4 regions of the Lysinibacillus sp. NPDC094177 genome follow, and region 2 is predicted to be linked to each of the others. Evidence: riboswitches for the same ligand, from Rfam matches in the RefSeq annotation. Region 2 holds a riboswitch; each other region holds the start of a gene.
The links. Region 2 has a riboswitch for S-adenosylmethionine ahead of ACQKNC_RS18715 (bifunctional homocysteine S-methyltransferase/methylenetetrahydrofolate reductase). Riboswitches for the same ligand answer to the same signal wherever they lie in the genome.

Region 1: linked by a shared signal. The riboswitch ahead of ACQKNC_RS21500 (methionine ABC transporter ATP-binding protein) and the one ahead of ACQKNC_RS18715 (bifunctional homocysteine S-methyltransferase/methylenetetrahydrofolate reductase) in region 2 are both predicted to bind S-adenosylmethionine.
Region 3: linked by a shared signal. The riboswitch ahead of ACQKNC_RS16915 (MetQ/NlpA family ABC transporter substrate-binding protein) and the one ahead of ACQKNC_RS18715 (bifunctional homocysteine S-methyltransferase/methylenetetrahydrofolate reductase) in region 2 are both predicted to bind S-adenosylmethionine.
Region 4: linked by a shared signal. The riboswitch ahead of metA (homoserine O-acetyltransferase MetA) and the one ahead of ACQKNC_RS18715 (bifunctional homocysteine S-methyltransferase/methylenetetrahydrofolate reductase) in region 2 are both predicted to bind S-adenosylmethionine.

The regions. Positions count from the first base shown of each region.
Region 1 covers NZ_JBNNTW010000022.1:22,856-30,341, reverse strand. Annotated here, with positions in the region: gene ACQKNC_RS21510 (MetQ/NlpA family ABC transporter substrate-binding protein) at 46-894, opposite strand; gene ACQKNC_RS21505 (methionine ABC transporter permease) at 1,012-1,680, opposite strand; gene ACQKNC_RS21500 (methionine ABC transporter ATP-binding protein) at 1,670-2,698, opposite strand; SAM riboswitch class I at 2,783-2,886, opposite strand; gene ACQKNC_RS21495 (thioredoxin family protein) at 2,950-3,252, opposite strand; gene ACQKNC_RS21490 (toprim domain-containing protein) at 3,269-3,610, opposite strand; gene gcvH (glycine cleavage system protein GcvH) at 3,796-4,176, opposite strand; gene ACQKNC_RS21480 (arsenate reductase family protein) at 4,257-4,613, opposite strand; gene ACQKNC_RS21475 (acyl-CoA dehydrogenase family protein) at 5,394-7,178, opposite strand; gene ACQKNC_RS21470 (acetyl-CoA C-acetyltransferase) at 7,299-7,486, opposite strand, start outside.
Region 2 covers NZ_JBNNTW010000014.1:32,687-40,172, reverse strand. Annotated here, with positions in the region: gene ACQKNC_RS18730 (SEL1-like repeat protein) at 1-1,240, shown strand, start outside; gene ACQKNC_RS18725 (protoglobin domain-containing protein) at 2,058-3,347, shown strand; gene ACQKNC_RS18720 (protoporphyrinogen oxidase) at 3,872-5,260, shown strand; SAM riboswitch class I at 5,386-5,485, shown strand; gene ACQKNC_RS18715 (bifunctional homocysteine S-methyltransferase/methylenetetrahydrofolate reductase) at 5,701-7,486, shown strand, end outside.
Region 3 covers NZ_JBNNTW010000011.1:18,422-25,907, reverse strand. Annotated here, with positions in the region: gene ACQKNC_RS16925 (PhzF family phenazine biosynthesis protein) at 1-297, opposite strand, end outside; gene ACQKNC_RS16920 (pyridoxal phosphate-dependent aminotransferase) at 438-1,607, shown strand; SAM riboswitch class I at 1,970-2,074, shown strand; gene ACQKNC_RS16915 (MetQ/NlpA family ABC transporter substrate-binding protein) at 2,317-3,141, shown strand; gene ACQKNC_RS16910 (methionine ABC transporter ATP-binding protein) at 3,246-4,271, shown strand; gene ACQKNC_RS16905 (methionine ABC transporter permease) at 4,264-4,935, shown strand; gene ACQKNC_RS16900 (alpha-hydroxy acid oxidase) at 4,949-6,106, shown strand; gene ACQKNC_RS16895 (glycine C-acetyltransferase) at 6,311-7,486, opposite strand, start outside.
Region 4 covers NZ_JBNNTW010000005.1:157,113-164,598, forward strand. Annotated here, with positions in the region: partial or broken gene ACQKNC_RS10570 (spore germination protein) at 1-102, shown strand, start outside; gene ACQKNC_RS10575 (endospore germination permease) at 299-2,191, shown strand; gene ACQKNC_RS10580 (endospore germination permease) at 2,419-4,200, shown strand; gene metA (homoserine O-acetyltransferase MetA) at 4,267-5,202, opposite strand; SAM riboswitch class I at 5,360-5,470, opposite strand; gene ACQKNC_RS10590 (hypothetical protein) at 5,739-6,224, opposite strand; gene ACQKNC_RS10595 (hypothetical protein) at 6,448-6,750, opposite strand; gene ACQKNC_RS10600 (hypothetical protein) at 6,803-7,051, opposite strand; gene ACQKNC_RS10605 (peptidase G2 autoproteolytic cleavage domain-containing protein) at 7,234-7,486, opposite strand, start outside.

The sequences.
Region 1 (7,486 bases), on a different contig from region 2:
GCACAAAGCCAATTCCGGAATCAATTATGCCGAAGCATAATTGATTTATTTAACTGGTACAACTGAGCCTTTCCATTCTTCAAGAATGAAGTCTTGGATTTCTTTAGATTTTAATACTTCTACTAATTTTTTAATTTCTGGTTTTGTTTCATCACCAGCACGTACAGCGATAATGTTTACATAAGGAGATTCTTTATCTTCTAGAGAAATTGCATCTTTCAATGGATTTAGTCCGTTGTCGATTGCGTAGTTAGAATTGATAAGAACTGCATCACCTTCATTATTTTCATACATTTGTACAAGCATTTCAGGCGCTGTATTTGCATCGAATTTGAAGTTTTTAGGATTTTCTTCAACATCTTTAAGTTCAGCAGATGTTTTATCTACTCCATCCTTAAGTTTAATTAAGCCCTTAGCTTCTAATAATGAAAGCATACGCCCGTGATCTGCAACAGAGTTAGAAAGTAAAATTGTTGCACCCTCTGGTAAATCCTCAAGAGATTTATATTTTTTAGAGTAGATACCGATTGGTTCAATATGAATACCACCAGCGTTTACAAAATCATAACCCTTTTCTTTAATTTCTTTCTCTAAATAAGGGATGTGTTGGAAGTAGTTTGCATCAAGATCGCCAGATTCTAAATCTTGGTTTGGTAATACATAATCTTGATATTTTTCAATTTTAAGATCGATACCTTCTTTAGCTAAAATTGGTTTTGCTTTTTCCAGAATAACCGCATGAGGTGTATTCGAAGCACCTACTGTTAACGTTACTTTTTCTTTACTATCATTAGATGATGAGCCTGAGCTTGTATCTTCTTTTTTACCAGCACCACAAGCGGCTAAAGCTAGTACTAATACTGATAAAAATAATCCTGCTAATAACTTCTTCATTTTATTACTCTCCCTTTTTTCCTATTTAAATATGTTAGCGGTATAAAACCGAGATAACCTCTTAGATGTTCGTAACGGAATACTCTTTTTGTCACTACAATTTTTATTAGCGCCTCATTAGCGTTTATCTGTTTTGATCGTAATCATGTCGCCAATCCATTGAATAACAAATACAACTATTAAGATTAATATAGTCGACATTAAAGTTACATCTGTGCGATTACGTTGGAAACCATCTAAGAATGCTAAGTTTCCTAGACCACCTGCACCGATAATACCTGCCATCGCAGTATAGCCAACAAGTGCTACAGCCGTTACAGTAATACCAGAAATAAGCGCTGGTAACGATTCTGGAATTAATACTTTCCAAATAATCGTTGACGTTTTGGCACCCATTGAACGAGCTGCTTCAATAACACCTTTATCAATTTCACGTAAAGCAATTAATACCATTCGTGCATAGAATGGTGCAGCGCCAATAATTAGTGCTGGTAAAGCCGCATCTGCGCCACGAATTGTGCCAAGTAAAAATTTCGTAAATGGAATTAATAAGATAATCAAAACGATAAATGGAATCGAACGGAAAATGTTAACGATTGAGCCGGTTAAAAAGTTCACAATTTTATTGGCCCATAGTTGGTTAGGACTTGATAAAAACAATAAGATTCCAATCACTAATCCAAGTATAAATGTGATAACCGTAGAAATTGTTGTCATGTACAATGTTTCATACGTAGCGTCCCACATTTTTTCCCAGTCGACATTCGGAAAAAGACTAGTTAGCATTTGCAATCACCTCCGTTTGTACTTCGACTGTATTTAAGTAGCTAAGTGCAGCAGCAACATTGGCCTCTGACCCATCAATTTGCACAATAAGTGTACCGTACGCGCCATTTTTCGTTTGCGAAATATTACCATGTACAATACTTACTTCTACATCAAACTGTTTCACAAGATGTGAAATGACAGGCTGCTCTGTTTTTTCTCCTACAAAGATTAGCTTAACAAGTTGTCCATTAGGATAATTTGCTTTAATTTGTGCCACGGTTTCCTGTGTTTCCTTCGTATCTGTAATTTGAGAAACGAATTTTTTCGTAATGGCCGCTTGCGGAGTTTGGAATACTTGTAATACTTCACCACGTTCTACAATTTCTCCAGCTTCCATAACCGCTACACGATGACAAATTTTGCGAATAACGTGCATTTCATGTGTGATTAACACAATCGTTAGACCTAATCGTTCGTTAATATCGACAAGAAGATCAAGGATAGCATCTGTTGTCTCCGGATCGAGTGCAGATGTTGCCTCATCACATAACAATACCTCTGGGTTATTAGCAAGCGCACGAGCGATACCTACACGTTGCTTTTGCCCCCCGGATAGTTGTGATGGATACGCCTTAGCGCGTCCATCTAGACCAACAAGTGTTATCAATTCTTTCACACGTGCTTCACGTTGTGCCTTTGGAACACCTGCTATCTCTAGTGGGAAAGCGATGTTTTCCGCAACGGTTCTAGACCAAAGTAAATTGAAATGTTGGAAAATCATACTGACCTTTTGTCTAGCATCTCTGAGCTTTTGCCCCTTTATGGATGAAAATTCTTGATTGTTAACTGTCACTGTACCAGATGTAGGCTTTTCTAAACCGTTTAACAAGCGAATCATTGTACTTTTACCAGCGCCACTATAACCGATAATGCCAAAAATTTCACCTTTATTAATAGAAAGGTTGACGTCTTTAACTGCAGTTAATTCGCCATTCGTAGTTTTGTATTTCTTCGTAATATTTTGAAGATTGATCATAGCGAATTCTCCTTTTCTTATATAAAAAACCCCTTCACTTATAGACAAGTAGAAGGGGTCACGTAAATTATACGCTAAACCGTTCTCTCATCTTTCAAAGATAAATCTTTGGGTGATTTGGCACCTTTTCACATTGTGATGGTTGCCGGGCTTCATAGGGCACTTCCCTCCGCCGCTCTTTATAAGAGTTCGATATATTTATTGTTTTTTAATATATTTGTTACTTTACCACGCGATTAATATTCAGTCAATTAGTTTTTTAACAATTCGTATAAATATGGTACGGATTGAAAGGCATAAACCTTTTCTGTCACTTCTCCGCCTTCACATACGAGTAAACATGGTACACTTTCGATTTTATGAGCATAAGCTATTTGCTCTATAAAATTAATATTCGCTTTGCCGACTTGTAGCTGTGGTAGCAATTGCTCAATAACCGTCATCATTTTCGATGCAACTGCACACGTTCCACACATTGGCGTATATAAATAAAAGGCAGCCTTTTCACCTGACTGGACAACCGCGTCCCACTGCTCTTTTGACCATTCTTCCATCATTTTTCACGCAACCTTACAAAATATATTCATTATGGATTGAGAAGTGTGCACGAAGCAATATCGCTGCTAACACCTTCTTCGGAGTTGTCTCAACTTCCTTATATGTTGGCATCGTACGTAAATGCTCAGCCTCTGGATAATGTCTGTCCATTAATGCTCGTAGTTTATCACCCGATGTATCTGCATCAAAAAACGTATAAAGCTCACAACCCTCGTATGGATCAAGTAGCTCTTCTAATTGATGCACACCAATTGTACCATTCGTACAAAGTATTTTAACATCTTCATTTAAAATAGGTTCAATTTGAAGCTTATCCGATCGGCCTTCGACAATTAAGCATTTTCCCTCGACCATCACGCCACCCCCATTTAGACATATCCCTTATAATTCATTATATCAATAAACTTTATCGTTGATACAGTTAGACACCTATTGATAAAGGAATATACTTGCATTCTTCTCACTGTTATAGTAGCGGGATGAATGAAGATAATAAAAAACGTCGGTAGTTTCCGACGTTTTTCTAATTCAGGCTTGTCTTATTCTGCAATCATTTCTTCGTATTGCTCAGCTGTCATAAGCTTTTCAACTTCTGATGCATCAGCAGGCTCTACAACGATCATCCATGCTTTTTCATATGGTGATTCATTAACGAATTCTGGGCTATCTTCTAAATCTGCATTTACTTCAACTACTGTACCTGAGATTGGTGCGTATAATTCAGAAACTGTTTTTACAGATTCAACGCTACCGAATGGATCATCAGTTTTGATTTCGTCGCCAACTTGTGGAAGTTCAACGAAAACGATATCTCCAAGTTCAGCTTGTGCGAAATGAGAAATACCAATACGTACTTTACCATCTTCTACTTTTACCCATTCGTGCTCTTCAGAGTAACGTAAGTCTTTAGGTGTGCTCATGCATTAACCCCTCCATAAATATGTAATATATTCATTTTCAGTGTGCCATACTTCTTCTATAAAAACAAGGATAAATAGGGTTATTTCCAAGCTTGCTCAAAATCTGATTCTCTAAACCCTAAAGTAACTTTTTTTCCATCGGTTACAATTGGACGTTTAATCAGCATACCATCTGAAGCAAGCAGTTCAAGTTGCTCTTCTTCAGTCATTTCAGCAAGTTTATCCTTCAAGCCAAGCTCTCGATATTTCATACCAGAAGTATTAAAAAATTTCTTTAAAGGTTGTCCACTAGCTTGCCATAGGTTTGATAATTCGTCCTTTGTAGGCGGTTGTTCGACAATGTGTACCTCTTCGTATGATACCCCATTGTCATTTAGCCACTTCTGAGCTTTTTTGCAAGTAGTACATTTTGGATAATGAATAAATTGAATCGTCATTTATAGGCTCCTCTACTATCATTATTAGGACACTACATTTTCAGTGTCTCCCTCATTTTCTGTAGTATACCATCATAACCGTTACGAACCAAAATGAAACTCATCATGCCAAAGCGTGGGGTTGATTTCCGTTCCGGCTGGGCGCTTTCCTAGGGGCGTTCGATGAGCCGCTTCCTCCGCTAAAGGAACGAAGGCTAAGTACGTCACGTCCTGTGACAACGCCTTCGTGACCAACATCGTGTTGGCCTCAGGGTCTCGCCTGTTTCGCTTTACCACGGGAGTCGAGTAGCCTTCCACTCCAATCAGCAATAGTGTAGAACTTTTATTAAAATTTATGCATTTCGTTGTTGCTGCCGCTTCGCTTTCTCGCAGACGAAACCCTTTTGCTATAAAACAAATGTCAGAGGATGCACGCTATGCGTATTAGTTGATTGGAGTGGAGACTGCGCGACAAAGGATTCACACACAGTTTGTGTATGAATCCTTTTTTTGCTCATTTGCAGGTGGATGTCTATAAAATTCATAAGTTGGGTGATAAATTGTGAAAGTTGGTCGATAAATTTCAAAAGTTGGTCGATAAATCGTGAAAGTTGGTCGATAAATTTCTAAAGTTGGTAGATAAAACGGAAAAGTGTTCCGATAAAAAGTGCGAAAGCGAAGCGTCAGCACAAAGCGCCCAGCCGAAACGGAAATCACCCCTCATTTTGCAAGAGCCCTACTTTTATTCCCAACAAAAAACCCAGCTATCTCATCTCCGATAGCTAGGTTAGGTCTGCTTTATTAAACTACAAATTTTTCTGCTTCAATTAATTTAACAGAAGCTTCACGTTTCTTCGTGATTAAGTTGTATGGATTGTTGCGAGTTAATTTACGTAGTGCAGACAATGTCATGCGTGCTGCGTCGCCGTCTGCTGAAGCGAGAATCGTATCTTTTGCTTCTTTTTCAATTTCTGCAAACGCTTCTTGGCAGAAGATTTGAGTGTACAGTAATTTTTGATGAGCTTTTTCAGCACCGTCACGAGCAATCGCTTTTTCTGTACGTAATACAGCTGATTCCATTGCGAATAGTTGGTTTGCGATATTTGCAATATTCACCAATACTTCTTGCTCTTGATCAAGCTTTGCACCGTAGCGTTGTGCTGCTAAACCTGCTGCTAATACAGCAATTTTCTTCGCATTTTTCACAAGATATTTTTCCTGTGCTAGCGGCTCTGTACCTACATCTTCAGGCATTAGCATAAGAAGCTCTTGTTGTAAATTTTGAGCAACTTGTAGTAATGGTAATTCACCTTTTAATGCTTTTTTCATAAATGTACCTGGTACAATCATGCGGTTAATTTCATTTGTCCCTTCAAAAATACGATTAATACGAGAATCACGGTAAATACGTTCTACTTCGTATTCAGCCATAAAGCCGTAACCACCGTGTAATTGAACCGCTTCATCTGCAATGTAATCTAAAGTCTCAGAACCAAATACTTTAGCAATAGAACATTCAATAGCATACTCAGCAATTGCACCAGCAATTACTTTCCCTTGCTTTTGCTCTTCTGGGCTTAGCTGACTTAAACGGTCTTCAAATAAACCTACTGTACGATAGTTTAATGACTCAGACGCATATAATTGTGAAGCCATTGTCGATAATTTTTCTTTTGTTAGATTAAAATCAGACAGCTTCGTTTTAAACTGCTGACGTTGGTTTGTATATTGAATGGCTAGTTCTAATGCACGCTTCGAGCCACCAATTGTTCCAACCCCTAATTTATAGCGGCCGATATTTAAAATATTAAAGGCAATAACGTGTCCGCGACCTATTTCACCTAAAAGGTTTTCTACAGGTACTTCTGCATCTTCAAGGATTAATGTACGTGTTGATGAAGATTTGATACCCATTTTTTTCTCTTCTGCGCCAACAGAAACGCCATTGAAGGCACGTTCTACGATAAATGCTGAGAATTTATCACCATCGATTTTTGCATAGACAACAAATACATCTGCAAAGCCTGCATTTGTAATCCATTGCTTTTCACCATTTAAAATATAATGTGTCCCTGCATCATTTAATTTTGCAGTTGTTTTTGCACCTAATGCATCAGAACCTGATCCTGGCTCAGTTAATGCGTAAGCAGCAATTAATTCACCTGACGCAAGCTTTGGTAAATACTTTTGCTTTTGCTCTTCATTTCCGAAAAGTACGATTGGTAAAGAACCAATACCTACGTGTGCACCATGCGTAATAGAGAAGCCACCAGCAACAGACATTTTTTCTGCGATCAATGCTGAAGAAACTTTGTCTAATCCTAGCCCTTCATATTCTTCAGGTACATCTGCACTTAATAAACCGAGCTCACCTGCACTTTTCAATAGACGAACCGAATGCTCAAATTCATGGTGTTCTAAATTTTCAACGACTGGTAACACTTCATTGGCTACATACTCTTCTGTTGTTTTAGCAATCATTTTATGTTCATCTGTGAAATCTTCTGGTGTAAATACACGATCTAATTCCACATCTTCAATAATAAATCCGCCGCCTTTAATGAAATCCGTAGTTTTTTCTGTCATTCTAAATTCCTCCCTATGCATCTATTATTAATGGCTTTATTCCCCAATATATAGAAAAGCTTGAAGTACTGTGTTCGGAGGCAACCGAAAACGCCGCACTCCAAGCTGATCTAGCAAAAATTATAGAATTTCAAATACTCCTGCTGCACCCATTCCGCCGCCAATACACATAGTCACGACACCATATTTCTTACCTTGACGCTTCAATTCGTGAATAAGCTTTAATGTTAAAATAGCTCCAGTTGCACCTAGTGGGTGACCTAAGGCGATTGCTCCACCATTGACATTTACTTTGTTTTGGTCGATGC
Region 2 (7,486 bases):
CTTACAAAAGCTCACGCAAACACAAGATACATGGTTTGCGCAAAACATTAATTTGATAACAGTCGAAGAAGTACAATTAGCAGCTTTGCACAAAATATTATATCAAGTTGTGCGAGGACTTTTGAAAAAAAATCAACAACGACATTTACAAATTATACATCCAGAACAGACACAGTCGGTACAGGAGAATGTGCTAACGCTTTTAGCTGAATATGATGATTTACTGCGTGAAGCAATTCCACTCCCTATCTATATTTTCATTTGGCAAATTTCTTCTCTTGAGAAGATTGCCAATTGTGTTGAAGTTGTTGATGATTTACTTGATATATTGGAATGGTTTTTTATTCACCAAAATGAGCAGGTTGAGGCGTTTGATGAAGAGGATCTAGATCATGAGGTCATCATTGACCTATACAAAGATGCCATCGAGGAACAGGATGTAGAGGCACAATTACAGCTTGGGGAATATTATAATGCAATTGATGGTGAATATTTCCAATCCGGAAAATCAATAAAGTGGTTTGAGTTAGCTGCATCACAAGGTAATGCTGATGCACAATATGCACTTGGTAATTTTTATTTTGAAGGTATAGGTGTTCAAGAAAACTATAATACGGCTTTTTCATTGTATGAGGCTGCAGCAAAGCAAGGGCATCCAGATGCTGCTAATAATTTAGCGGATATGTACTTTAATGGTGAGGGAGTATCAGAAAATTTGGTCCTTGCGAAGAAGTGGTTTGATTTCGCTGCACAACAAGGTGTGGCAGAGGCTATGTTTACACTCGGAATTATTTACGAGCAAGGATTAGGAATCGATGTAGACGAGGAGCAAGCATGTAGCTGCTATAAAAAATCTGCTGAAGCAGGCTATGTTGAGGCACAATATAGGCTTGGAGGAATCTACTTGGAGGGACGTCTAGGGCAACCTAAAGATGCGAACCGTGGATTATATTGGTATGAAAGAGCTGCAGAGCAATATCATGTCGATGCCTTTTATGATTTGGGCTTTATTTGGAGCCAAGGGTTAACAGGTATACGAAATATTGAAAAAGGTATTCATTGGTTTAAACAGGCTGCTCTTCAAGGTGATTCGGAAGCTAAATTACAACTAGGGCATATATACAATAAAGGCGAAGGAATAGCTAGAAATATTAAAGAGGCTATAAAGTGGTATGGACTTGCAGCAGATGCAGGAAATGAGGAGGCAGCTGGTTTACTGCAAGAATTAAAAGGAATGTAAATTTTTTATTAAAAAATAATGAGTATTTAGATTCGATTATCGGCTCTATTTATATAGGTCTTAAGTATTTGTTTCTAGGGTTTGTTTGGGTATATGTTATCAGGTTCAACTAATTGTAATAATATTAATATAATGAAGTAGTAATTACTACAAACTAAAACAAGGAAAATGTAAGCATAAAAAAACAGAGACGATGTAAATTGGCTACCCAAAAGTATTGTGGTAGCTTTTTTACTGCTTAGTACAATAAGTTAAGTAACAGGGACTTTATATACAATTTGTGGGAAAAAATGTATATATGAAAATTGACAGCTATTTATAAAATGTATATTGTATATGAGTGATTTTGAAAAAGTAGATAGTAGCTATAGCTAATTTTAATGTGATTTTGTTAGACTTTTTTTTGCAATATTAATGGTACCTTTTCTTATTAGGCATGGACATGTTGAATAAGAAAATATAGGTTTACTATTGACCGATAAAAGGATTTATTGTTGATATTTTGCTTATGTATGCCCATTTTTTAGTTGATTGTAGCCCGTAGCAGAAATCAGCGTCTTCTAATGAAAGGGATAGAAATGGTTAACTAACATCCTGATGGCTTATCACTAAAAGTTGAGGACGACATTTATTAAAACATATGCCACATATGTATTAGTTGATTGGAGCGAAGGCTGGGCAACTCTTTACAACTCGTCGGACGTCTCAGGAAAGCACCCAGTCGGAATGAAACCGTCCTAATTTCTTATATTTCTGGTGAACGGAAATAGATTTTCTCAGCTTTTCAAAAGTACACGACATGAAAGAAGGTAAATGTGTGATTTTTCAAAAACAGAGAAAGACAATGGCATTAGATTTACAACAATACATTGTAAAAATGGATATAGCTAATAGCCATTCAATGAAACAGCAAATTGATTTGCTCAAATTGACAAATCGGGACTTACAATATTTAAAAGCATTTCAACCTTTTGTAGAAGACAATATTGATCACATTGTTAATCGATTTTATAAAAAAATTGGAACTGAACGTAATTTAGTAGATATTATTAATAGACATAGTTCTGTGGAAAAGCTGAAAATTACATTGCGACGTCATATAATTGAAATGTTTAATGGTATGATTGATGATGATTTTTATCAAAGACGAGTTAAAATTGCTAAGGTTCATGTCCACATCGGGCTAAAAACGCAATGGTATATTTGTGCTTTCCAGGAGTTAACGGCATCATTTATTGACTTGGTTGAAGAACATATTAATCATCCTATGGATCAGCTCAATACAATTCGAGCTATCTCTAAAATTTCTAATTTTGAGCAACAATTGGTTTTAGAAGCGTTTGAGCACACAATTGAGCAACTTCATGAAAATATAGAACGTGAAAAAGAAGTGGTGGAGAAAAAGATTGTTGAGTCTTCGGAAGCCCTTGCCACAATATCTCAGGAAACGAATAACTCATTTTGTCGCTTAAGTAAACAATCAGATGAAATTAAACAACTAGCAAAAAAATCACTTCAAGTGTCGACTATGGCTGAGAGTCAGGCATTAGAAGGTCGTGAACGATTACAGAATCAATCACAAAATATGAGTAATATTATTTTCTCGCTTAATGATATAACGGAGAATATTGCACAGTTGTCAGATATGTCGAAGGAAATGGAATCAATTATGAACGTCGTTACAAATATCGCTAATCAAACAAACTTGTTGGCTTTAAATGCGGCAATAGAAGCTGCTCGTGCTGGAGAAGCGGGTAAAGGCTTTAGTGTTGTTGCAGATGAAGTGAGAAAACTATCGATTCAAACAAAGGAATCTGTCACATCGGTAGCGACGTTACTACACATAACGAATGAGCGAACAGATAAACTTGTTCATTCGCTTAGTAATATTCAAGAAGAGGTAGCATCTGGCGAAGAAAATATGGTTCGAACGGAAGGACAATTTATTAACATATTGGAAGCTATGACCGAAGCCAAAGAACAAAATGGTCGGATGGAAAAAGAAGTACAAGCAATAGTAGAAATTCTAGGCGATTTAGGTATTGCTTTTAATGAAGTAAAAAATTCTGCTAAAACGTTAGCTAGCTTTGCACAAAATTTAAATTAATTAAGAGAAAAGTAAAAGGCGAAGAAATAGTGTTTTAATTTTTTTAGGTGCTACAAACTTCAGGGTATAAATAACACTATATCAACTGTTAATATATAATATCTATTAGGCAGATAAAAGCCTCTAGTGGACATGTACTGTTTAATTCAATATATGCTGTGAAACAAAAGGAGCTATCCAATACGCTGGATAGCTCCTTTCATGTTGTTGAAAACTATTATGTAAATGAAATTAGGGTGTCATATTAAATAAAGTATGACTCTTAGGCAAAACGAGAGGTTGATCTCCGTTCCGACTGTTCGATGAGCCGCTTTGGGCAACGAATGTTTTCTGTGCGAAAGCGAATGGACAGCACCAAATGTTTTTTGCGCGAAAGCTAGTAGCCTGGTACGGAAATCACATCTAAAGCGCCACAACATTCCCGCTGGTTAGCTCCATTTTTGCTAAATTTGTAAAGGGTTTAACGTAATTTTTCGATAAAAAAGTTTATACTGAATAAAGAACTAAAAATAGGGGCGGTTAATATGAAAACAGTTGTTGTATTAGGTGGCGGAATTACGGGATTGTGTACGATGCATTATTTACAACGCCAAGTTCAGGAGAAAAATTTAGATGTAAAACTTGTGCTTGTTGAAAAAAATACATACCTTGGTGGCAAGATTCACTCTGCATACGAACAAGGTTTCATCATGGAAACAGGTGCAGATTCTATTGTAGCGCGTCATAAAGGTGTCATGGAGTTAGTAGAGGAACTTAATTTTGAGCAAAATCTTGTGTACAATGAAACGGGTGTTTCATATATTTACACAAATAATGAGCTACATGCCATCCCAGCAGACTCAACGTTCGGTATTCCTATGAGCTTACAATCTCTTGAGGAAAGTACGCTTGTATCAGAGGAAGGTAAAAAAGAAGCATTAAAGGATTTAACAATGCCAAATGAAGGGTTTACAAAGGAAAGCTCTATTGGGGAATTTCTAACGTATTATTTAGGTGAGGAGCTTGTTCAAAACCAAATAGCGCCCGTACTTGCAGGTGTATATTCGGGAGATTTAAATCAACTTTCAATTGCTTCCACTTTACCGTATTTAATCGATTACAAAAATGATTACGGTAGTATTATTAAAGGTTTCGATGCAAATAGGGAACAATTTGTGAAAGCATCCAATAAAAAATTTATTTCATTTAAAAATGGTTTATCATCACTAATTGATAGGCTTGAAGAAACATTAACGGATGTAGAAGTTATAAAAGGAATTGCCACTACTAGTGTTAAAAAGCAGGAAAATCAATACCTTGTTACATTAGCAAACGGTAAAATGATAGAAGCAAATCATGTTGTAATGGCACTGCCAAATGAATCGGTACAAAGCTTATTGCAGGATAAATCTTTGAACTGCTATTTTGAACAATTCAATACTGCATCCGCAATTACGATTTATTTAGGGTTTGATGTACCTGATAATAGATTACCAGCAGATGGAACAGGCTATATAGTATCCCATAATTCAGATGTTATTTGTAATGCAGCAACGTGGACAAGTCGCAAGTGGAAACATACCTCATCCGAAGGAAAATTACTTGTACGACTTTTTTATAAGAGCATTAACCCTGCGTATGAAGGATTGCGTATGATGACAAATGAAGAGTTAGCAGCTGTTGCCCTAGAGGATGTAAGAAAAAGCTTGGGGATTGAGGAAAAACCAACTGTTGTCGATGTGACAAAATGGATTGACCAGATGCCGAAGTATGATTTGGCACATCGTGAAGCGTTGCAAGGTTTAGTGCAAGAGCTTGAGAAAAACTATCCGAATTTATCCATAGCGGGATGCTCTTATTTTGGAGTAGGCATAGGTGCATGTATTCAAAATGGTAAAAAAATTGGTGAAGAACTTGCTGGAAAACTATCGTAATTGTCTGATATAAATCAAAATATTATATTTTTCGCAAAAATTATCCTGTGTTCAGTGAAATAGTCTTGACTCAATCGTTTGTAAACGTTATGATTCTTTTAATTATTTAAAAAATTCATACTAAATTCTTATCAAGAGAAGCTGAGGGACTGGCCCTATGAAGCTTCAGCAACCAACTTATTGTCAGGTGCTAAATCCAGAAGACCATTGTGTCGAAGATGAGAAGGAAAACAATTACGAAACGTTAAAGCCTTCTTTTTATGTAAAAGAAGGCTTTTTTATTTTAACTTCTTTCAGCTGAAGTCTCCCACCTCTATAGGTGGTGAGATGAATAAACGGATTTAAGTTGCTACGTCGTGTTTGGCCTAAAGCCTCCGGCGGATGTCACGGAATTATGCCGAGGCATAATTGATATAGATAAGGGAAGAGAGGCTAATTTTATGGGATTGCTTGAAAGGTTAAAAACAAATGTTCTTACAGCAGATGGTGCAATTGGTACAGTTTTATATGGTTATGGCTTGGAGTACTGCCATGAGGAAATGAATATACAAAAACCTGAATTAATTGAAAAGATTCATAGAGAATATATAGCAGCTGGTGCCGATATTATTCAAACGAACACTTACGGTGCTAATGCCATAAAATTAGCCCGCTATGGATTAGAATCTCGTGTGCAGCAGTTTAATGAAGCTGCTATAACGATTGCAAAACGAGCGGCGGCAGAGGGTGGACAATTTGTCTTAGGTACTATTGGGGGAATCCGCGGTATTCGAAAGAGTGACGCAACGTTAGAGGAAATTTTAGCAACGGTTGATGAGCAAGCCACTGTTTTACTTGCAGGAAATCCAGATGGCCTTTTACTTGAAACATATTATGATTTTGAAGAACTAACAGCAACTTTAACAATGCTACGAACTAAAACAATATTACCGATTATTGCTCAAGTTTCTATGCATGAACCAGGAGTTTTACAAAATGGAATGAGTTTAAATAATGCTTTACATGAACTTGAAGCGCTAGGTGCTGATATCGTTGGTGTTAACTGTCGCTTAGGTCCGCACCATACTATACAAGCATTTGAAGGTGTAGAGCTTCCAGAAAAGGCATTTATGTCGGCATATCCGAATGCCTCTCTTCTTGACTTGGAGGATGGCCGTGTCGTTTATGAATCAGAGGCAGATTACTTTGGGCGAGCAGCTGTAGCACTTCGCGATCAGGGGGTGCGTTTAATTGGTGGCTGTTGTGGTACGACACCAAAGCATATTGCTGCTGTGAAAAAGCACTTAGAGGAGCTATCTCCAGTAGAGGAAAAGTACGCGAAGCCAGAAAAAGTAGAGTTTTTACGTGAGGCAGAACCACCAAATTACGAGCCATTACATGTAAAAGTAAAACGTGAACGCTCAGTTATAGTGGAGTTAGATACACCAAGACATTTAGAGATTGAGGGCTTTATTAAAGGGGCAAAAAAATTATATGAGGCGGGCGCGGATGTCGTCATGATGGCTGATAATTCACTTGCTTCTCCAAGGATTAGCAATGTCGCAATGGGTGCCTTACTGAAAGAAACGCACGGGGTCCGCCCATTGACACATATAACATGCCGAGATCGTAATTTAATTGGTCTTCAATCACATTTAATGGGATTAAATGCACTAGGGATTCATGATATTTTAGCAGTTACTGGAGATCCGACAAAGGTAGGAGATTTCCCAGGGGCAACTAGCGTTTATGATGTATCATCAATGGAGCTAATCCAATTAATAAAACAGTTAAATAAAGGTGTATCGTTCTCAGGGAAACCACTTCGTAAAAAGGCAAATTTCTCTGTAGCGGCTGCGTTTAATCCTAATGTACGTGTGCTGGATCGCGCTGTCTCTCGATTAGAAAAGAAAATTGAACATGGGGCAGATTATTTTATTTCACAGCCTGTTTATACAAAGGAAAAAATCGTGGAAATTTACGAGGCAACAAAGCATTTAGAAACACCGATTTATATAGGTATTATGCCAGTAACGAGCTATAAAAGTGCGGAGTTCTTACATCATGAAGTACCGGGCATCAAGCTATCAGATGATGCGTTAACGCGTATGAAGGCTTGTGGGGATGATAAGGAACGCGCAACACTAGAAGGGATTGCAATTGCTAAAGAATTAGTAGAAGTAGCAGCGGAATATTTCAATGGTATTTACCTCATCACACCATTTTTACGCTACGATATGACACTAG
Region 3 (7,486 bases), on a different contig from region 2:
AGTTTGGAATGTAATTGAAGAGTTGACGGGTACAATCCCTTGTTTCCAGAGTAAAAAAGCGCTAGCAATTGTCCCATGTCCACAAATCGGTATTTCCTTTGCTGGTGTAAACCATCTAAGAAAAAAATCATTATCCTTCTTTTGTACAAAAGCTGTTGTTGGTACAGGAATCTCCTGAGCAATTTTCTGCATCGTCGACTCAGGTATTACTGAATCAAGTAAACATACTGCTGCGGGATTTCCCATGTAAAGTTCTGTAGTAAAAGCATTGACGATAAAATATGAGACTTTGTTCATTTTTCCCACCCCCATATACGTATTTGGTCGCTTATAGTTACCTATAGTTTTTGAAAATGCTCTAGACAATTACTAAAAAAAGTAATATTATGTGCATCATATCTTTAATAATTATTATATTCTGAAAAAGGTGGACATGCATGGAATTCTCAAAAAAACTACAGCAACTCCCAACTCAATTTTTTGCAGCACTTGTGCAAAAAGTAAACGCTGCTCTAGCTGAAGGGCGTGATGTTATTAATCTCGGTCAAGGTAATCCTGACCAACCCACTCCTCCACACATTATTAAAGCATTACAGGGGGCAGCAGAAAATCCTCAAAATCATAAATACTCTCCATTTCGTGGCATAGCAGAATTACGCCAAGCAGCAGCAGACTTCTACAAACGTGAATACAATGTTAACATTGATCCTGAAACAGAAGTAGCTATTCTCGGTGGTACGAAAATTGGTCTTGTTGAGCTACCGTTGGCGGTTTTAAACCCTGGAGATACAATGTTACTACCTGATCCTGGATATCCAGATTACTTATCTGGTGTCGTATTAGGTGATGTTAATTTTGAAGTCATGCCACTTTTTGCAGAGAATAATTTCCTGCCTGATTATAATGCTTTATCCAATGAAGTAAAAGAAAAGGCAAAGCTTCTTTACTTGAATTACCCGAATAATCCAACCGGTGGTACTGCAACACTTGAATTTTTCGAAGAAACAGTACGCTTTGCAAAAGAGCACAATATTATCGTATCACATGATTTTGCCTACGGGGCGATTGGATTTGACGGCAATAGACCTATTAGCTTCCTGCAAGCTGACGGTGCAAAAGATGTCGGTATCGAAATGTATACATTATCCAAAACGTATAATATGGCAGGCTGGCGCATTGGTTTTGCAGTTGGTAACCCTGATATTGTTGCAGCCATTAACCTTATTCAAGATCATCTATTTTGTAGTCAATTTCCTGCAGTGCAACAAGCTGCGGCAGTTGCACTTACTGCTTCTCAATGTTGCGCTGATAAGCTAAGAGCGACTTATGAGCGTCGACGAAACGTCCTTATCGAAGAAGCTCAGCGAATTGGTTGGCAAGTAACAGCACCTAGAGGCTCTTTCTTTGCATGGCTCCCTGTCCCATTAGGTTTTACGAGTGAACAATTTGCTGATTTATTGCTCGACAAAGCTGATATCGCAGTAGCTGCAGGTAACGGCTTCGGTCAATATGGTGAAGGCTATGTGCGGGTTGGCTTACTTGTTAGCGAAGACCGCATACGTGAAGCAATCAGCAGAATTGAAAAATTAAACTTATTTAGCTCATGAGCGTTTCAATCCCCCTTCCTGAGCAAGAACCTATCGAAAAACTGTCCTATTAGCTCACACTTGCTACAGGGGACAGTTTTTTCATTTCACAATCTTTCTTGGTTGCTTCAGCCCCTCTTCTAGCGGATAAAATAGTGACCTGTTTCTTCAGCAAACTGTCGAATATGATAAATCCCTTGTACTTCTGCTAAAACGACATCGGCAGTGATAACAATATTCCCGCCTTACTTTAACAGACATTCCCATGCCTCTTTCGCAACTAAAATATTATAATAAAATAAAAAATTTAAAAAATTCAATTGACTAACTATATCCTATAATTTATATTAGTTCTATCGGATTTACAAAAAAATATTATAAATCTCTTATCAAGAGTAGCTGAGGGACTGGCCCTATGAAGCTCGGCAACCTCCTTTTTTAAGGAAGGTGCTAAATCCTGCAAACGATAGTCGTTTGAAAGATAAGAGAGGACGTTTTTTCATGAGCCTCTCTTAATTTTTTTAAGAGAGTTTTTTTTATCTTCATTTACATGAAGATAAAAGCCTCCGGCGGATGTCACGGATTTTGAAAGGAATGAATTGTGCTAGCACAATTCAAAATCCGGACGGCATTGTTTATCTGTAGCGAAAGCAAAGCGTCAGCTACAATTACGCCAAGGCGAAATTGTTTTTTTATACAAACCGATAAAACAACTTTGGAGGTATGTTTCATGAAAAAGAAAAACAAATTTTTATTAGGTTTAGCGAGTCTCACATTGGTAGCAGCGTTAGTAGGCTGTGGTACTAAAGAAGATAGTAAAAGTAAGGCTATTAATGAAAATAAAATTGTAGTGGGTGTAACTTCTGGTCCACACGAACAAATTGCAGAGGTTGCTGCAAAAGTTGCCAAAGAAAATGGCTTAGAGGTAGAACTAAAAACTTTCTCTGATTATGTTTTACCAAATACATCATTAGCCGAGGGTGATCTTGATGCAAACAGCTATCAACACAAGCCATTCCTCGATACATTTAACAAAGATCACAATACAGATTTAGTGCCAGTAGGAAAAACAATTTTGACTCCTATGGGCATATACTCTAAGAAATATAAATCATTCGATGAAATTCCTGATGGTGCAACATTCGGATTGCCAAATGATCCAACAAATGGAGCACGTGCACTATTTGTCCTTCAAGAGGCAGGCATTATTAAATTAAAAGGCGGAGCAGATTTAACAGCATCTATTCGTGATGTGGAAGAAAACAAAAAGAATTTGAAATTCATTGAATTAGAGGCTGCACAAATTCCAAAACAACTTAGTGAAGTAGATGTAGCAGCTATAAACACGAACTTCGCTCTTGATGCTGGCATTAATCCTAAAAAAGACTCCATTTTTTTAGAATCTACTAACTCTCCATATGTAAACTACATTGCGGTACGTGCTGAAAACAAGGATGACCCAACAATTAAAAAATTTGTTGAAGCTTATCAATCTGATGAAGTACGCAAATTTATTGAAGAGGAATTCAAAGGTTCTATTATTCCAAGCTGGTAAGTAACGATTAAGGTTCCTTCATATAATCAAGAATCTGCGAGACTCCTACAGGAAAGCTAGCAGATTCTTGCTTTATAGAAGGACTTAGAAAGGAGATATTCAGTATGATTCAATTAGAAAATATAACAAAAGAATTTAAAACTAAAAAAGGTATCGTCAAAGCAGTAGATGGTATTAACTTGCATGTCAAAAAAGGTGATATTCATGGGGTTATTGGCTACAGTGGTGCAGGAAAAAGTACCCTCATTCGCTGTGTCAATTTATTAGAGCGTCCAACAACAGGAAAAGTTTTGATCGATAATGTGGATATTAATGCCCTTTCTCTACACGACCTTCGCAAAACACGTCAAAAAATAGGGATGATCTTCCAACATTTTAATCTCTTAAAAACAGCGACCGTTTACAACAATATCTCGGTACCTTTAAAGCTTCTCGGCTATAACGACTCTGAAGTGAAAAACCGCGTTGCAAAATATGCAGAAATTGTTGGCCTAACAGAGAAATTAGATAGCTACCCTAACCAGCTTTCAGGTGGTCAAAAGCAACGTGTGGCTATTGCACGTGCCCTTGCCCAAGAGCCTGAGATTTTACTAAGTGATGAAGCGACAAGTGCACTAGATCCTGAAACAACTGACGCTATTCTTGAACTTCTGTTGAAAATTAATAGTGAGCTAGGTATCACTATTTTACTTATTACACATGAAATGAATGTTATTCAAAAAATTTGCGATGATGTTTCCGTTCTTGAATCAGGAGCGGTCGTAGAATATGGCTCTGCTATAGAACTATTTTCGAAGCCTCAGCACCCAACGACACGAAAGTTTTTAAACACTATTTCTCAACGCAATTTGTCTCCTTCTCTTATCGAGCAATTAAATCTTTCCGGAAGTGTGATTCGTTTAACATTCCTTGGAGAAAGTACAGGGAAACCATTACTTGCAGAAGTGAGCAAAGTTTATGATGTACAACCAAATATTTTAGCAGCCAATATCATTGAATTAAAAAACGGCATTGTCGGTAATATTGTAGTCCATCTACACGGTGAGGCACATATCGTAGAAAAAGCACTTAAGTATTTTACAGAAAACGGGGTAGGTGTTGAGGAGTTAGGAGGCGAATTAAATGAATAGCATTCAAAGCTTCTTTGCAGATTGGTCAGATGTTATTGGGAAATCTATTATTGAAACCTTCCAAATGGTCGGGATTTCATTATTCTTTTCTATTTTAATAGGGATCCCTTTAGGGCTTTTAATCGTTTTAACTCGCCAGGGACAATCATTTGAAAATAAATTTCTATATCAATTTTTCAATTTATTTATTAATATTATTCGCTCTGTACCGTTCATTATTTTACTATTTTTCATTTTACCGTTCACTAAGCTACTCGTTGGCACAACTATCGGTGTAAAAGGTGTTATTGTGCCGCTTGTTGTTTATACAGCGCCTTATATTGCACGACTTATGGAAACGGCACTTTTAGAAGTTGATCCAGGTGTTGTGGAAGCTTATACAGCAATGGGTATTAAACGTCATCATATTATTTGGAATGTATTACTACGTGAGGCTCGCCCATCCATCATTTTAGGTTTAACGATTGCCACAATCGGTCTTATAGGAGCAACTGCAATGGCAGGAATGGTTGGTGCTGGTGGTTTAGGTGATCTTGCATATCGCTACGGTCATTTACGTTATGAGGTCGATGTGATGTATGCGACAGTGTTTATCTTAATCATCCTAGTTCAGAGTATTCAATCAATAGGTAACCGCTTTGCTGCGAAACTAAAGAAAGATTAGTAGGAGGATTACGATGACAAAGACAACAGATGGCGATCTACTGTTAAAGAATATTAATGCACAAGCCCCCTTCCCTATTTGCTTTACAGATTTAGAAAAGGCTGTTGCAGAAAAATTGGAAGCTGGTCCGTTTGGCTACATCCGTTCAGGTGCTGGGGGTGAGCAAACATTACAAAATAACCGCGCAGCCTTTGAAAAATACTCTATTATTCCACGTTTTTTACATGACGTTTCAAGTATTGATACATCGATTGAGCTGTTCGGAAAAGTACATCCAACGCCTTTCTTATTTGCTCCTGTTGGCATGAACAGAATGGCACATGACGAGGGAGAGCTTGCCGTTGCACGTGCAGCATATCAGTTAAAAATCCCTTATATTCAAAGTACAGTTTCAAGCTATGCACTTGAGGATGTAGCACAAACAGCTCCTACTGCTACTAAATGGTTTCAATTATATTGGTCAACAAATGAAGAAATTGCATATAGTATGGCCTCTCGAGCCGAGGCTGCTGGTTTTGAGGCTATTGTTTTAACTGTAGATACAGTCATGCTCGGCTGGCGTGAAGAAGATGTTCGCAATCAATTTTCACCATTAAAGCTTGGGTATGCACGAGGAAACTATATGAATGATCCTGTTTTTACTGCTTCCTTACCAGATGATTCATTCGAGTCATATGTACAGGGCGTTTTGCAAAATGTGTTCCATCCAACATTAAATTGGGACAATGTACGTGAATTAAAGCGCCGATCTAATCTCCCCATTTTACTGAAGGGAATCTTACATCCTGAAGACGCAAAACTAGCTATAGAGAACGGCATTGACGGTATTATCGTATCAAACCATGGTGGTCGTCAATTGGATGGCGTAATTAGTTCACTTGATGCTCTTCCTGACATTGTGAAAGCTGTAAAAGGACGAATTCCTGTTATTTTAGATAGCGGTGTGTATCGAGGTATGGATGCTCTTAAGGCACTCGCTTTAGGGGCAGATGCTGTTGCCATTGGCCGTCCCTTCGTCTACGGTCTTGCACTAGAAGGACAGCAAGGAGTCGAAAAAGTAATGACGAATTTATATGATGAATTAAAAGTTTCTATCGCATTAGCGGGGGCAATATCTATAAAGGGCCTACGCGATATTACATTGGTGAAAAAAGATGGCGTCGATCGTTAATGAATTGATACTGATGGACGTATCGAACAGCTAAAAGCAGCGAAAGTCATACATTCAAAATAAAGCAGTCCTGCATTTCGGGGTGGCAATCCGTCACTTCGACTGTTTTATCCGGCATTTCGAGGCGGCTTTCCGTCGCTTTGGCTCTTCTATCCTTCCGAATCATAAAAAGGGCTACCTCACTATTGAGGCAGCCCAATTTTTTTATTGAATAACGCCTAGCTCACGGCCGACTTTTTCATAGATTGCAAGAGCATCGTCCAGCATTTCTTTTGTATGTGCCGCTGTAGGCATGTTACGAACACGTCCTGTGCCTTTTGGAACCGTTGGGAAAACGATTGATTTAGCGTAGACGCCTTCTTCAAATAAGCGACGTGAAAATTCCTGCGTAAGTTTTTCTTCACCAATAATACAAGGTGTAATTGGTGTTTCAGATTCGCCGATATTAAAGCCTAATTTTGCAAGACCTGCTTTTAAATAGTTGCCATTTTCCCAAAGCTTATCGTGTAGCTCTGTGGAGTCAATTAGCATTTGCACTGCCGCTGTAATTGCAGCAACATCACCTGGTGGTAATGCTGTCGAGAATAAAAATGGACGAGAGCGTACTTTCAGCCAGTCAATTAAATTTTTCTTACCTGCTACATAGCCACCAACAACACCAATTGCTTTAGATAGTGTACCAATTTGGAAGTCGATTTCTTTTTCTAAACCGAAATGCTTCACAGTACCTTTTCCTTTACCCGTTACACCCGATCCATGTGCATCATCGACATACGTTATTAAATCAAACTCTTTCGCAATCTCAACGATTTCTGGTAATTTTGCAATATCACCGTCCATTGAGAATACGCCATCAGTAATGATCATGATTTTATTGTATAAGCCGGATTCTTTTGCTTCCTTTGCCTTTGCACGTAAATCATCCATATCTGAGTGATTAAAGGCAATGATTTTCGCACGTGATAAACGACAGCCATCAATAATCGATGCATGGTTTAATTGGTCTGAAAGAATCGCATCATTTTTATCCATAACAGCCGAAATAGCTGCCATATTACAGTTAAAACCTGATTGATAAGAGATAGCTGCTTCTGTTCCTTTAAATTCAGCAAGCTTTTCCTCTAATTTTACGTGTAAATCAAGTGTGCCGTTAATCGTACGGACTGCTCCAGCCCCCACACCGTATGTCTCAATTGTTTCTTTGGCAATACGCTTTAAATCTTCATTCGTTGCTAAGCCAAGATAGTTGTTTGATGATAGATTAACTAGATTTTTGCCACGTACCTGAATAATTGGGCCGTTTGCTCCCTCTACTGGATCAATTTCATTGTATAAGCCTTGATTGTGTAAGGCTTGTAGGTTTTCATCTAAAAATGCATT
Region 4 (7,486 bases), on a different contig from region 2:
GTTCCCTCGTAGAGCTTTATTAACTCGACTACGATTAATCAGTTAAAAAATACTGTCAGGGGTTATAAATATTTAATTCAAAAAAAAGAATCATACGAATGATTCCAAAATTTTACAAAGAAAAGAAAACGATTTTTATTTTTTCAATTTTTTTATTGATCGGCGTTGCATTATAAGAATCAAAATTCCGAGCCCTCTAGACTTGATTACCTTTATTTTTTCACCAATTAAAGATTTAATTGTCTCCCTGACAAAATAATATGGAACTTTATGTCTAGAAAGAAGGGGTATCGTTCATATGGAAAAAGAAATAATTAGTTCAAGACAATTTATGATCATTACCTTCCTCTTTTCAATTGGTACAACCATTTTAATTATCCCAGCAAGTTTAACAAGCGAAGCAAAGCAAGATGCATGGATTGCAGCGATCATTGGTGTCGTCTTAAGTTTGCCCGTAATAAAGCTTTTCGTTGCTTTTGGAAAAAGAACATCTACCCTTACTTTTGTAGAGGCTAATGAAAAGATATTAGGTCGTTTTTTCGGAAAATTAACTGCGATTGGCTTTATTATTATCTGCTTACTTTCTTCTGGTGAATTATTATACATCATTGGAATTTTCATGAAAACATCAATTATGCCTGAAACACCTACGATGGCCTTTGCTTTTCTGTTCAGTATTATCATTATTTATGCTGCATATCTAGGAATTGAAATTTTTGCCCGTTCTGCAGAAATACTATGTCCAATATTTATTTTAATTTTTATTTTCTTTGTAGCTTGTATTTCACCATCCATCCATATTGAAAATTTACAGCCAATAATGGAAACATCAAAAAAATCATTATTCTTTGGTATGATTCGATTTATAAGTCTTTTTTCATTCCCGCTTGCCGTATTATTAACGATTTTCCCTTCCGCAGTTAACGTCCAAAAATCTGCGCAAAAGGGTTTTTATATTGGCACAATTTTTGGAGGGATTGTCTTAATTACAATCATTACACTGTGTATCCTTGTCCTAGGTCCGGCAAATACTGCTTCTAGGACATTTCCAAGCTATTCATTAGCTCAAAGAATTTCAATCGGGAATTTTTTGCAGCGTATTGAAGTTATAATGGCAGCCATGTGGATTATATCAATTTATATTAGAACTTTTATGTATTTTTATGCTGCGGTTATCGGTATCGGACAAGTATTCAAAATTAAAAATCATCGACCGCTCATTTTTCCACTCGGCATGATTAGCCTTGGACTTTCACAAATTGTTCATCCTAATATCATTCATTCAGATATTTACAATAGAGAAACTTGGCCTATGTATTCCTTCGTTTTCATGATTTTATTACCATTAGTTTTATTACTTGTCGCGAAGATTCGCAAAATCAATGGGAGTCAAGGAAATGCTTCACAGAATGCAAGTAATAGTAATAACGATAATTCTTCACAGAATGCAAACAGCAGTAATAGTGAAAATGCTTCACAAAGTGCAAGTAACAGTAATAGCGAAAATGCTTCTCAGAATGCAAGTAATGGTAATAACGAAAATGCTTCACAAAGTGCAAGTAATGGTAATAATGAAAATGCTTTACAGAATGCCAGCAGCAATAATAGCGAAAATACCTCACAATGTGCAAGTAATAACAATAACGAAAATTCTACACAAAATGCAAGCAGCAGTAATAACGAAATTGCTTCACAGAATGTAAGTAATAGTAATAACGAAAATGCTTCTCAGAATGCAAGTAGCAGTAATAACGAAATTGCTTCACAAAGTCCAAGCAGAAACAATAACGAAAATGCTTCACAGAATGCTAGCAGCAATAATAGCGAAAATGCTTCACAGAATACAAACAGCAATAATGACGAAAATACTTCACAGTGTGCAAGTAGTAGTAATAACGCAAATATTTCACAGAATGCAAGTAGCAGTAATAACGAAAATATTTCACAGAATGCAAGTAGCAGTAATAGCGAAAATGCTTCACAGAATACAAACAGCAATAATAGCGAAAATGCCTCACAAAGTGCAAGTAATAACAATAACGAAAATACCTCACAGAGTGCAAGTAGTAGCAATAGCGAAAATACCACACAAAGTGAAGGTAACAGTTATAGTGAAAATACTTCACAGAATGATAGCGATACCGGCAATATTCCAAACAGTGATAAAAATAAAGATTCTCCAGAAAGTTAACAGCATAGCGAAAAAAAAATCAAACGAATGATTCTAAAATTTTTAATAATAAAGAAACGAAAACGATTGTTATTTTTTGGACTTTTTTATTGAGCGGCGTTGGATTATAAGAATCAACATTCCGATCCCTCTAGACTTGCTTACATTTATTTTTTCAACTATTAAAGACTTAATTGTCTCCCTGACAAAATAATAAGGAACTTTTAAGAAAAAGGGGTAGTGTTCATTTGGAGAAAGAAATAATTAGCTCAAGACAATTTATGATCATTACCCTTCTCTCTTCAATTGGGACAGCTATTTTAATTAGCCCTGCTAGTGTAACAAGTGAAGCAAAACAAGATGCCTGGATTGCAGCGATTATTAGTGTCGTTATAAGTTTACTCTTAATAAAGCTTTTCGTTACTCTAGGAAAACGGACACCTACCCTTACATTTGTAGAGGCTAATGAAAAGATATTAGGTCGCTTTTTTGGAAAAATAACTTCGATTGGCTTTATTATTCTATCCTTTATTTCTGCTGGTGAATTATTATATTTCATTGGCATTTTCATGAAAACAGCAATTATGCCAGAAACACCTATGATGGCCTTTGCTTTTCTATTCAGTATTATCATTATTTATGCAGCATTTCTAGGGATTGAAGTTTTTGCCCGTTCTGCAGAAATACTATTCGCAATGTTTATTTTAATTTTTATTTTATTTGTAGTTTGTATCTCACCATCCGTCCATATTGAAAATCTACAGCCAATAATGGAAGCACCAGTAAAATCTTTATTCTTTAGTATTATTCGATTAATAAGTATTTTTTCATTCCCACTTGTCATATTATTAATGATTTTTCCTTCTAATGTTAACATCCATGAATCAGCACAAAAAGGTTTTTACATTGGCACAATTCTTGGAGGGATTGTCTTAATTGCTATCATTACACTGGCAATCCTTGTCCTAGGTCCGGCAAATACTGCTTCTAGGACATTTCCCAGCTATTCATTAGCTCAAAGAATTTCAATCGGGAATTTTTTGCAGCGTATTGAAGTTATTATGGCAGCAATGTGGATAATATCAATTTATATTAAAACCTTTATGTTTTTTTACGCTGGGGTCATCGGCATCGCACAAATATGTAAAATTAACAATCATCGACCCCTTATTTTCCCATTTGGAATGATTATCCTTGGACTTTCACAAATTGTTCATCCTAGTATCATTCATTCAGATATTTACAATAGAGAAACCTGGCCTATTTTTTCCTTTATTTTCGCGATTTTATTACCATTAGTTTTACTACTCGTCGCGAAAATTCGCAAAATTAACGGTAATCAAGGAAATAACACACAAAGTAATTGTAGTACACAGAATGAAAATGGAAGTAATAACGGGAATTCTTCGCAGAGTGATAACAGTAGCAATGCCGGAAATGCTACACAAAGTGAAAATAATAACGGTGATTCTACACAGAGTGCTAATAGCAGTAATGCCGGAAGTGCCACTCAAAATGAAAGTACTAGTAATAACGATAATTCTACTCAAAGTGATAGTAATAGCAATCCCGGGAATGCTACACAAAAAAGTAATAGTAATACTGATAATTGTGCTCAAAATGAAAATAGTAGCAATGCCGGAAGTGCCACTCAAAATGAAAGTACTAGTAATAACGATAATTCTACTCAAAGTGATAGTAGCAACAATGACGGGAATACTACACAAAAAAGTAATAGTAATACCGATAATTGTGCTCAAAATGAAAGTAGTAGCAATGCCGGAAGTGCCACTCAAAATGAAAGTACTAGTAATTACGATAATTGTGCTCAAAATGAAAATAGCAGCAATGACGAAAATTCTATGCAGAATAATAGTAATAACAATGCTGGAAACACTACTCAAATTGCAAGTAGTAACAATATCGAAAATCTTCCGCAAAGTGATAGTAGCAGCAATACAACACAGAATTATAGCGATACTGGTAATACTCCAAGCAGTGATAGAAATAAAAATTCATCTGAAAATTAAACAGCATAATGTTAAAAATGATGACCCTGAAATATCAAGGTCATCATTTTTTTAATTGCTACAGTGTTAAATATGATATTCAATCTCATCAACGAAATCCCATTCGTATGGTGTTTCTTGGTATACATAGTAGTTCAACCAATTCGAGAATAATAAATGTGTATGGGCACGCCACGAATTAATCGGTTCATTTGCTGGATTATCATGTGGGAAGTAATTCACTGGTACTTCAATATCTAATCCTTTCGCAACGTCACGACTATATTCATCTGCTAAAGTTGTCGCATCGTATTCAAGATGGCCGGTAATCATAATGTTTTTATTGTCCTTAGATTGCACAATGAAAACACCAGCATCTTCTGAATAAGATAGTAATCGTAAATCAGGGTGGTTGCGTACTTCGTCGATTGATACAGATGTGTAACGTGAATGTGGGGCTGTAAATAAATCACTAAAGCCACGTACTAAATCCACTGTTAAATCCGTAATAACATGAGAATATACACCTGAGCATTTAGCAGAAAGCTCAATTTTCCCAATGCCGTAATGATGGTATAATGCTGCCTGTGCACCCCAACATATATGTAGAACCGATGTTACGTTTTGCTTAGACCAATCCATTATTTCTGAAATTTCCTGCCAGTAGTTCACATCTTCGAACGCCATTTTTTCAACTGGTGCACCTGTAATAATCATGCCATCATAGCGGCGATGACGGATTTGATTGAAGGTCGTGTAAAATAACTGTAAATGTGATTTACTGACATTTTTCGATTCATGCGTAGCTGTATTTAAAAACGTAATATTAACTTGTAACGGTGTGTTACCTAATAAACGAAGTAATTGTAGCTCTGTTTTTTCTTTTTCAGGCATCAAATTTAAAATTAATATATTTAACGGACGAATTTGTTGGGTTTTTGCTCTATCCTCTTCCATTACGAAGATTTTTTCCTCACGTAAATGTTCTCCAGCTGGTAAGTTTTTCGGAATATTAATTGGCATCTTGCATTCCCCTCTCAATAATTTTTCTCTGTTAGAATCAATTAGTGCCTTAAGATCAATGCACGGGCCCTGCGCAAAGCTCAAATATCAAACGATAAAATTAAAAAATCCCCCTCATTCCATATGAGATAGAATGAGAAGGATTTTTCCACGTTCACTCTTATCTCTCAAAGGACAAATCCTTTGCTGGAATTAGCACCTTTCTAACTTTTGTTAGAGGTTGCTGAAGCGTCATCGGGCCAAATCCCTCAACTTCTCATGATAAGATTATTTAATTAAATAGAATTGTAACATGAACAATTAAGAATATCAATAATACATAGAATATTTCGTTATTAATCATGCATGTCATTATGTTTTAAGAGGAATTACAGTTTAGTTATTTATCTTTACGCTTCTTATTAAGTCTATGTAATTTTCATTGTAACTCATACTTCTGAAAAAAAGAAGTGTATAGCATTTACAAATAAAAAAGAAGGCAAGTAGCCCTCTCTAGACACTTTTTAAGTGTCTATTTTTAAAATCTTTTATTTGCTTTAAGCATTAGAATTACTGTTAAACTTTATAGGAATAGCCCTTGCAATAATCGTAATGATGTAGGTGATAATCGTCCCTCCAAAATAAGCTATGACTGGGGACCCCACAATAACTAGTAATAATAAAATGTTTCCAATAAAACCGAAGTCGTATTCGGCTTGGTCAGGAATCATATATAAGAGAGCAGCAATCAAATAAATAACAAAGATTGGAGCAACTATAAAGTTAAGAAAGTAAGATAACTTGGTTGCTTCGTTGGATTTTTGAATTAGCTGTTGAATAAAATATAAAATAGAAGTAGCTATGAATACAATGCAAATTACACCACCATAGTCTTTGTAAATGGAATCTAAAAAGTGCGATATCAAAGCCCCCAAAACAAGAACAACAGCGCCCACACCCAAAATACCACCAATAAATGCTGAACCACCACGAATTAAATTAAACCCGCCTAGTCCGTTTGGAATAAGTTGCCAACCCCACATAAATTAAAATCTCCTTTTCATAGGTAATTATACACATTTTTATTATACAGAAAGTTATAATTTATGGAAGCTTTTACTGGGATAAATTTTCTAGTGATTTGTTCAAGTTGTCACTCTTGATTGTCTTTATTTTATAGTGATTCGTTTGAACACTACTTTTTTAATAAAAATACGCTACCCGATGTGAGTAGCGCTTACTGAACAATATGGAACCATTACACTATTAAAATTTATTTTTATTAAGTATCCACAAACTCCCCATTGAAAAAAGCATTACACATAAACTTCCGATTAGTGACTGATGCCACCAATTAGAATTAACTACCTCTGTATTTACTGTATATGGATAACCTACAGTTGTATTTCCGTTAGATAATGACTTTGTCACCATTGGAACCCATTCAAAAACAGAACCCCCTAAGTTCCGAAAGGAAATAATAAAAACAAGTAATGCAACAACTAGGACTATCAACAATACATAGTTAATTGTTTTTCTGATGTCAGGATATCGAGCATTTATATTCATTCTATAATCACCCCCTTTACTTTTCAGTTTCGGATTTAACAATATGGAACTATCACTCATTAGTCCTCATATGTTGTAAAATTGAAGAAAGATCAAAAATATCTGGAGCAACTTTATTTATATTGTTTAAATCTCCTTCGTCTAATTTAAACTCATTAAGATATGCATCTAAAAATAACTCAATATCTTGTTTACTCAACTCATGTTTTTCTACTAGATCAACTACTTTTAAATTTCGTTCATGTTCTATATCCAGCAAAATTCTATTCATATCCCAATATGTCATATTTTCAGTAAACATTTCTTTTCCTCCTAAAATAAAATTACCTTTACATACGCTTTGAGAGAATAAAAGTTTCACGAAAATAAAATATAATTAGATTTTGTAGGTGGATCATAATCTCCAGCTAAAAACTTTACACCACTGTAAGTCAAATACCCCTACACTCGAGGTTACAATGTACTTGTTTCAATATGGAACGATTATTTAATAAATACTCTTACTATATTACTAGCAACACGTTCCATAACACGCATATTTGTAGGCTCTTCTGATAAAGTTAACTCACCATCTAATTTGCCTACTTTAGCGAAGTTGTTAGAGAATAGTGTACCATCGTCACGTACTAACAATTGTCCTGTTATACCAACTGGTGACCACTCAGGACGTTCTTCACGTGGTTTATACGTTTCATCAGGATTATAGTTAGGATTGATTAACGGTACATAACAGTCT